Regions from separate parts of the Pseudoalteromonas sp. A25 genome, predicted to be linked through region 1. Evidence: predicted binding sites of a transcription regulator. Region 1 holds the regulator's gene; the other holds the start of a gene.
What was found. The regulator sigma-54, encoded in region 1, starts transcription at its own class of promoters, with help from an activator protein. The targets are predictions, from matches to a motif close to GTTGGCACGNNNNTNGNNT.
Positions count from the first base shown of each region.

Region 1 (4,710 bases):
CTGTTTGTCGTCTTTATCGCTGCAATGCTCTGGCTTTGGTACCCTTACTTGACACAAACAACCCCCAAAGTACGCAATCAAAGTGATGTTATCGCCAAACCAGATTATATTGCAACACAACTAGAGCAAACCTCATATAATGAAGCAGGAATTCGTAGTTATACTGTAACCGCTGATAAAATGGAGCTTTATCAAGAGCTTGGCTTTAGCCATTTTACGATGCCAGTATTTACACTATATAACGGACCACAGAACTGGCTGATTTCATCTACCGAGGCCACACTGTATGAAAATAATACATTAATGTTAGAAGGCAACGTAGAAGCTAAAAATTTAACTTCCGGTGCAATGATAACGCTAATAAAAGCGGACAACATTCGTGTTGAAATAGACGAACGGCTGATGCAATCAGAGCGGCCAGTTGAGATCACCGGCCCAAGTTTAAAAATTACCGGTAAAGGCCTCAATGCTGATTTGAATACTGATATCATTGAACTAATAAACCACACTCGAACCATTTATTATGACCAATAAACTATTTATCACTGCCATACTTTTAGGAACAATACTCTGCCAGCCAAGTTTTGCTCAACAAACGACCATGGCGAATGAAGTTTCTATCAAAGCAGGCAAGCAACAAGCTCAGCTTAAAACGAATATTGGCATTTTTGAGCAAAATGTTGAAATTATTCACGGTAACCGAACAATCAATGCAGATAGGCTCGAGGTACACCGCCGCGAAGAACTCGGCGACAACAAGCAGTTACTCGTTGCTACAGGCTCACCTGCGCGCTTTAGCGAAAAACAACCAGATGGAACGACTTTGTCAGCCAGCGCTATGGAAATACGCTACGATGTTGCCAACCGCACCTTAGAAATAAAAGGGAATGCAACCATCAACCAAGCAGGACAGATTATTCAAGCACAAGCAATCACCTACGACATGGATAAGCAACTGATTAGCGCCGAGCGTGGTGAACAAGATAGTGCTCGCGTACACACTATATTGGTCCCTGAAAAAAAAGCCAAACAAGCTGGCCAAGGTAACTAACTATGAGTGTATTAACTGCAACCGCATTGGCGAAAAGCTATAAAGGACGACAAGTTGTTAAAAATGTCAGCCTAAGCGTTGAAGCTGGCAGTATCGTTGGCCTACTTGGCCCCAATGGCGCAGGGAAAACGACTAGTTTTTATATGATAGTGGGGCTGGTTCCTAGCGATCATGGCTCTGTGTGTATTAACGACCACGACATCACTTTACTGCCGATGCATAACCGTGCTCGATTAGGTATTGGCTATTTACCACAAGAATCATCCATTTTTAGAAAACTGACAGTTTATCAAAATTTAATGGCGATACTGGAGACTCGTAATTCTCTCAATAAAGTAGCTCGTGAACAGGTTTTAAATGAACTGCTCGATGAATTTAATATTCAACATATCAGAGACAGCTTAGGTATGGCATTATCAGGTGGTGAACGTCGCAGGGTAGAAATTGCTCGCGCTTTAGCCGCAAATCCAAAATTTATCCTGTTAGATGAGCCTTTTGCTGGTGTTGATCCTATTTCAGTGTTAGATATAAAGAAAATTATTGAGCATTTAAAAAATAGAGGCATAGGCGTACTTATTACCGACCACAATGTTCGAGAAACCCTTGATGTATGTGAAAAAGCTTACATTGTATCACACGGAGAACTCATCGCTTCTGGTACCCCTGAACATGTTTTAGCGGATCAAACGGTCAGAGATGTCTACCTTGGTGAGCAATTCAAGCTATAGTTAATGTACGCTTAGTCACACTAATAACAAAGAACAAGAAGGATTGTTAAAGGTACATGAGGCAATCATTACAGCTGCGCATGGGGCAGCAACTTACCATGACACCGCAACTACAGCAGGCTATTCGCCTACTGCAGTTGAGCACGCTGGATTTACAGCAAGAAATTCAAGAAGCGCTGGATAGCAACCCGCTTCTTGAAGTCGATGAGTCGGACTCTGATCCAGAGACCCATAGCAGTGACCAAGAAAAAAATGGTAAAGATGACAGTCGTGATGATACACAAACGGACAATCAAGAGGTTGAGGCCATCAGTGACTATGAAATGGACTCTGATTCAGCGCTAACCAAAGAAACACTCAGTGATGAGCTTGCCATGGATGTCACGTGGGATGAGTATATGAGTGCCGCCCCTGCTGCAAGCAGCGGCCCAATGCCCGAAGACGAAACCATATATCAAGGTGAAACAACTGAAACACTCCATGAATATTTAATGTGGCAACTAGAGCTAACCCCATTTAGTCCCACTGATCGGGGTATTGCTGTAGCGATAGTTGAAGCAATTGATGATAACGGTACGCTGACTCTCAGTACTGAAGACATTCTAGAGAGCTTAAATGATGGCAACAGTGGTGAGCCGATTGAGCTTGATGAAGTAGAGGCTGTACTGAAACGGATCCAGCTATTTGACCCAATTGGAATAGGTGCTCGCACACTACAAGAGTGTTTATGCATACAACTCAATCAATTTGACCCAAATACCCCTTGGTTAAATGAAACCAAAATGATTCTCAATGAGCACATCGACTTATTGGCTAGTCGTGACTACCGAACCTTGATGAAAAAAACAAAGCTCAAAGAGAATGATTTGAAAGAGGTCATGACTTTAATTCATACACTCAACCCAAAGCCCGCTTCTAGTATTATTCGAGAAGAATCAGAGTATGTTATTCCTGACGTTTCTGTTAAAAAAGTAAAGGGCCGTTGGGTTGTGGAGCTCAACCCTGACTGTATGCCAAAAATCCGTGTTAACGACCATTACGCAGCCATGTCTCGTTCGGTTAAATCCAGCACTGATAGTCAGTTTATTCGCTCACACTTACAAGAAGCAAAATGGTTCATTAAAAGTTTAGAAAGCAGAAATGAAACATTAATGAAAGTTACTAATTGCATTGTTCAACAACAACAGGCATTCTTTGAACATGGCCCAGAAGCAATGCGACCTATGGTGTTAAACGATGTGGCTGAAATGGTTGAAATGCACGAGTCCACTATCTCTCGTGTTACCACACAAAAATACATGCACACACCCAGGGGCATTTTTGAGTTGAAATATTTCTTCTCAAGCCATGTTAGTACAGAAAACGGAGGTGAGTGCTCTTCAACAGCGATTCGAGCACTTATCAAGAAGCTAATTGCCGCAGAAAATACAGCTAAACCATTAAGCGATAGTAAGATTGCGGATATATTAGCGGAGCAAGGAATTAAGGTGGCCCGACGTACCATAGCAAAATATCGGGAGTCGTTAGCCATTCCACCGTCCAATCAGCGCAAAAGCCTGATTTAGACGTATTACCAAAGAAGGAAAATGCTTATGCAACTAAATTTAACTGGTCGTCACGTAGAAATCACCGATTCATTAAGAGACTATGTAAACAACAAGTTTGCGAAGCTAGAAAGGCACTTTGATCATATTAACAATGTGCATGTAATCTTAGATGTTGAAAAGCTTGTACAAAAAGCTGAGGCTACTTTGCACGTTAATGGTGGAGAACTCTTTGCTTCAACCGAACATCAAGACATGTACGCTGCAATCGACGGTTTAATAGATAAATTGGACCGTCAAGTTATTAAGCACAAAGAGAAGCTTATTCGACACTAATCATGAAATTAAGCTCTATAGTAAACAAGGACTGCACCAAAGCTGCAGTCCTTTTTAATAGCAAAAAACGTGTTCTCGAATACATCAGCGAGCTGGCGCACGAGCAACTTCCTCACTTGAACCCCCATGATATTCTTAATGCTTTAATGAGCAGAGAAAAGCTGGGCAGTACAGGTATAGGTAAAGGTATTGCGATTCCACATGGCCGGATTGATGGCATAGAGCAGGTCACTGCAATGTTACTGGTTAACCAACAAGGCATTCCCTTTGATGCTATTGATAATAGACCAGTGGATATCTTCCTCGCACTCATCGTGCCAGATGGCGATAATGAGCAGCATTTGAAGACCTTAGCCGCGATTGCTGAGAAATTAAATAACAAAGAGTTTTGTAAGCAGTTAAGGAACGCTGGTAATGATGAGGAACTTTATGCCATTATAGCCTCTGCAGATTAGGTGACCAGGAGAAGCATAGTGGAATTAATCATCATTAGCGGTCGCTCTGGTTCAGGTAAATCAGTAGCGTTGCGCGTATTAGAAGACTTAGGCTATTATTGTGTCGATAATATCCCAGTCAATCTATTACCCTCTTTAGTGCGCAGCGTATCGGATAACTACGACAAAATCGCTGTTAGTATCGATGTACGTAACCTACCAAAAGAGCAGCAAGATTTTAATGATATTTTAGAGTACCTCCCTGGGTTTGCTAACCCAATGCTATTCTATCTAGATAGTGACGATAACACGCTCATTCGACGCTTCTCTGAAACACGGCGCTTACACCCACTATCCATGCATGATCTTCCATTGGACTTAGCCATACGCGAAGAAAAAAAGCTACTTGACGTACTGACAACCCGTGCAGATGTGTTAATTGATACCAGTGAACTCAGCGTACACCAACTTGCAGAGACCATACGTGAGCGCATTTTAGGTAAAAAAGACAAACAACTTATTGTCACTTTTCAATCTTTCGGCTTTAAACATGGCATCCCAAAAGAGGCAGACTACGTGTTTGACGCACGTTTTTTACCAAACCCACACTGGGAACC
Region 1 covers NZ_AP021846.1:323,796-328,505, reverse strand. The annotation lists gene lptC (LPS export ABC transporter periplasmic protein LptC) at 1-534, shown strand, start outside; gene lptA (lipopolysaccharide transport periplasmic protein LptA) at 524-1,051, shown strand; gene lptB (LPS export ABC transporter ATP-binding protein) at 1,054-1,779, shown strand; gene GDK41_RS01520 (RNA polymerase factor sigma-54) at 1,836-3,344, shown strand; gene hpf (ribosome hibernation promoting factor) at 3,372-3,659, shown strand; gene ptsN (PTS IIA-like nitrogen regulatory protein PtsN) at 3,662-4,114, shown strand; gene rapZ (RNase adapter RapZ) at 4,133-4,710, shown strand, end outside.

Region 2 (4,710 bases), 890 kb from region 1:
GCCCCTTAGTTAAATGGATATAACAGTCCCCTCCTAAGGGATAGTTGCAGGTTCGATTCCTGCAGGGGCCGCCAACATATCGTCTAAAAGTTGCTCATTTCGGTTCACTATGCCTTTCCACTACCTTTAATATTTGTCTCACGTTGTTTCAAGCGGTGTTGGCACAACACGATGTTTTGACGCTCCAAGAAGCCTAATGGCAAATTAAGGTGCTTTTCATAGCTCAAAGAGTTATACCAATTTTATTAATACATTGATCATTCTAGCGAGCTAAATAACTCATTAACTGCGTTAAATATTTCTCATGTAGAATAACTACATAGCGAAATATTTGCCTTGTTACTAAGCCATTTATCTGTCGCAATATCTGATCACCAATTTAATGCAATTGGTATTATTCGTGTTTATCAAAAAAATCATTCGTAGCATGTTTAAAAGGGGTCTAACTTGAAAAACCGACTATTACCATTTGACTCCATAAGCAACAGCCCTTCAACTTCTTTGGGGGCGCTGAAGGAAACTTTTCCATTGCAAACAATTGATGATGTGCCACAGGCATTCCAACCCCCTGTAGTGCCTGTATAGTTTACAAAAGCGAGCGGCACGCTCTTACTGATATTTTTCAGTATCTCGATATCTTTTGCGAACCCGAGCTGTGATATTAATACCGCTAAAATAAGAATATCTGGGTTTGATGCGCTTTCTGATAATAGCTGCTCAGGCTGGTAAAAATCGGCGCAAATACCAAATGAAAATTTGAGTCCTTCGACGTTATGTGAAATCGGTTTTGTTCCAGAGCTAACATAAGCTGCTTCACCGTCATGTAAGTTTTGCTTTAGATAAATGCTATTTTTTCCTTGAGGGCATAATATTAGCGCAGCGATATAGAGCTTATCTTGCTGTTTTAACACGCAACCAACGATGGCTGTGATTGCCAATTTTTTTACCATGTTAAGCAGGGGCCTCAGTCTTGTATCATCTACGCCTTTAAATGGATGTTGAGCTGCATAGGCCAGGTCATATCCAGTGAGTGACATCTCTGGAAAAACAACAACCTTTGCATTCAAAGTAGAAGCTGTTACTAATGCTTGAATATGTGTCTCTATACTTTTAGGAATGTTTCTATCATGGGCTTTGATTTGTGCAAGAGCGAGCATTAATTTTTAAACTCCAAAAATAGTAACGTTTATTAGTCGTAAATGGGCACTCTGCCGGGGTAAGCTTTATCTAAAATTTTGGTGGCTGACTGGCGTTAAATAGCATGCATCGCCCTAAAGCCTATCCATAGCCATGCATGCTATTTGCTTCTGTCGATGTGATTTTAATTGTGAAGCGAAAAGTTGTCTTCATTTTTTATTTTAACCTGAACAATATCGTTAAGTTGAATGTTACTCAATGGGCGAGTGTTCAAGTTGATTGCTGTCGCATTTTGCATATTGACACTGATCACTTTCACTTGATCAATGGTTTGTATAGTAGAGTTCACGACAGAGCCTCGGTTTGTAATGATGCTGCTCTGATGCATGATTGAAAGTACGGTGCCAGGCTCTAAACCATGGACTCGGCCAAGGTTAATAACAACTTGATCATCATTAAGATATAAAATCTTTCCTTTAGTGGGTATACATGAAACCGCAGCATTGAGATCTTGGCTAAGCTTGTTAAACACTTCCTGTATCTGCTGGCCGTAATGTGTGTTCCAAAACTTATCGCTATAGACATCAATTAGCTCAGTTTTTTCAAAGGGCCAAACACCTCGTGTAGCATAATGCTGATACCACACTTTTTCGTATGTCAGAGCGTCATATAAAGCAAAATCAATTTTGAAGCTTCTTGCGTATTCATCACTTTGCCAAAATGCGTAATCACTGTTTAATTTATCCATTGCTGCAATATCTGTTATTTGGCTGAGTAGAACGTATTGGCTATTACTGTTTGTTGCAATTGTTTCGATTAAAGCGGGGTTATAGTCAAACTGTTGTGCAAAATATTCTCTGACATTAATAGTATTTAAATATGGAATAGGTTTTACGGTGCTAGTCCGCTCATTTAAAGTGTTGAAGAGGCGTTGTGATGTAGATTTTGCTATGTCAAAAATTTGACCCAAACGCGCCTGATGAGGCTGAGTTAACTGACTTTGTGTGATGGCTATTTGTTTATTGAACTTTTGCTCAGCGCATTGGTTGTGAGTTGCGTAAATATCTAGATGTAACGTGACACTATAATTGTCTCCCTCGTGGCTTTCGCTAACAAGGTTAACCTGTTGTATTTCACCATGAGATTTGATTTTAATTTCATCTTGATTTAACACACCATCAGCAATGCTTTGTACGCTGCTTATGGTTGCCCCTGAAAATATAAGTGCTTGAGTAATCGCATCTTGTACCGCTGCTTGTCTTGCTTGAGCCGTATCTCGCCCTTGTGTGCTTGCATAGCCTACTACTTCAAACCACTCTGCTTTTACTAAAGTACTGCTACAAATCAGTACAAGAAAAATAATAGCCTTAATCATGTTATATGTCCCACAGTGTCAGTATAGGGTTAGTAGCAAGGGGTGTACCACAATTTCTGGCAAGAATTGTGCATATGTAAAGCTAGAAATTTTATAAGGTGGTCAATTATGAATATCAAAAAGCAACTTAAGCGAGTTAGTTTGGTCGGGCTGCTTTCGGCTATGTTTGTCATGAGCGGTTGTAGCAGTTTGTTTGATAAGCATGTCGAATATGAATATGTTGAACCTGATCATTATCCTGTATTGAAAGCAATTGGGTATGCCCCTTTAAGTGATCAACCGGGTAGTAGTCCTTCGCAAAAAATGCTTATGGCAGTTAAGGTATCAAAACTTGAAGCGTATCGCGAGTTAACCGAGCAAGTTTATGGTCAGAGTATTTCATCAAGTACAACAATCAAAGGTGCTATCGCTCAGAACGATGGCTTAAAAAGTCAAGTTAATGGCGTTATTCGTGGTGCGAAGGTAGTAAAAAGCTATGCAGCAGGTGACACGTATGTGACCGAGCTTGAATTAGATATGAAACGTGTACACGATTTATATATTACGCAAGTAAAGCCGAGGAAAATAAAGCGGGTCACTTATTACTAGACAACGATTGTCAAACACTCTGAGTTTAATATCTGTAAAGCGTAAATAGAATACTTATAAATCCATTTACGCTTTTAAGTTTCTAACTAGTTCGTTATTTTGAGATACTACAGCGCCATCCTGCCCATAGGTTACAGAAGACGGCCCACCGATAAGAATATCTTTAAGCTCTCTAATGCTTAAGTTAGCTTGGTGTGCAGCGTGAGCGTTCACTTCATTTTTTTGTTTACACTCAATCAGTAGCGAATTGATTTTAGAGGTTATGTGCTGCGACTCTTGATGAGCAAAAAGTGATTTTTCGAAGCCTGATAATTCCTTATCAAGTTTTTGGATGGTATTTAATAACGTCAGCTTTTCTCGGGCTATATCTTTAAGACCATCGCCTTTTTTTGCTGCCAACGCATTAAGCTCACTGTCTAACAGCTGGGTCAAAGCTGTTAAATGAGTGAGCTGTTGTTCTAACTTATGAAGACAAAGAGTTAGATGTTCATCCATACATATCAAACTCAAACGCCGCGATATTCTTTGCCAGCTTTTCTGCGTCTACTTGATACTTTCCTTCGCTGATCGCTTTTTTAAGCTCAGCGACTTTTTCATTGTTGAATGCTGGTGCATCCTGTGCTTTGTCTTGCAGGTTTTTAAGCTGACGTGCTTGAGGCGTCAAACTAACTGAATCTGAAGCAGCTTTTTGAGGCGCTTTTGAAGGTGCGCTATTCGCAGTCGCATCATTTTTTTGCAACTCAGCTTTTTGTTGCTTAATATTATTAAGCACGCTGTTTGACTGCGCTTGACCTTTTACGTTATTTACCATGATTGTGACCCAAATAAAATTTCTTACCTAGACTATCGGCTGTTATAGGTATAACTTTAGCAAATTTTTTAGAAATTGACCTCTATTGAATCAACATCTTTTACCCTTCCCGATACTATTTTTCCAGACTTTTGATTTTTAACCTGAATTTGTTCACCGAGGTTCCCATCCTTCAGTGCGACGCCTTGAGTTTTTATCGTTAATGTACTCGTTTTTGCAAAAATACTGATTATGTCGCCTTTACAAACCATGCAAATATGATGCATTCCAATAGGCATACCCTCGCGTAAAACACGTTTACTTCGACTGCCAATAAGTAAGCTTTCATCATCTATATACGACGCTCTTACGAAGTGTTTTGGCCGATACTCTAACTTTAAATGCTCTTTGGTCAGCAGTTCACCTTTGGCTATCATTTCAGTACTTACGATAACAGGAAATAGCTCTTCAATACGAATATGTACGTACTGAGTCCAGCTAGATAGATCATCACACTTAATTTGTACTGTAACCTGCCGATTAAACGGCGCAGTAGAATTTGTTGTGATGTCCAAAGGTGATTTACATTCTTTTTCTGGCAGTCTTGCATCCAATGGCAGAGCGCGAATTTTTATGTTCGAATCACTCTGAGAGATAACAAGATTTTCAATATACAAACGAGCTGCTTCTTCGAGCGCTTGATTGTTGTATTGTTGAGCATAAACACCACAGCTGAACATTATATATACTATTGTGCAGAAAAACCTGAAAGATTTGGTTTTTTTTAACAAACTCATGATGTTTCGACTATGCTTATCAT
Region 2 covers NZ_AP021846.1:1,210,971-1,215,680, forward strand. The annotation lists tRNA gene GDK41_RS05405 (tRNA-Arg) at 1-74, shown strand, start outside; gene GDK41_RS05410 (carbon-nitrogen hydrolase family protein) at 432-1,157, opposite strand; gene GDK41_RS05415 (flagellar assembly protein T N-terminal domain-containing protein) at 1,322-2,512, opposite strand; gene GDK41_RS05420 (LPP20 family lipoprotein) at 2,675-3,100, shown strand; gene flgN (flagellar export chaperone FlgN) at 3,167-3,595, opposite strand; gene flgM (flagellar biosynthesis anti-sigma factor FlgM) at 3,588-3,911, opposite strand; gene flgA (flagellar basal body P-ring formation chaperone FlgA) at 3,980-4,630, opposite strand.
Region 2: a site for sigma-54 is predicted at 2,568-2,586, ahead of GDK41_RS05420 (LPP20 family lipoprotein). Genes of this name have one in related genera too.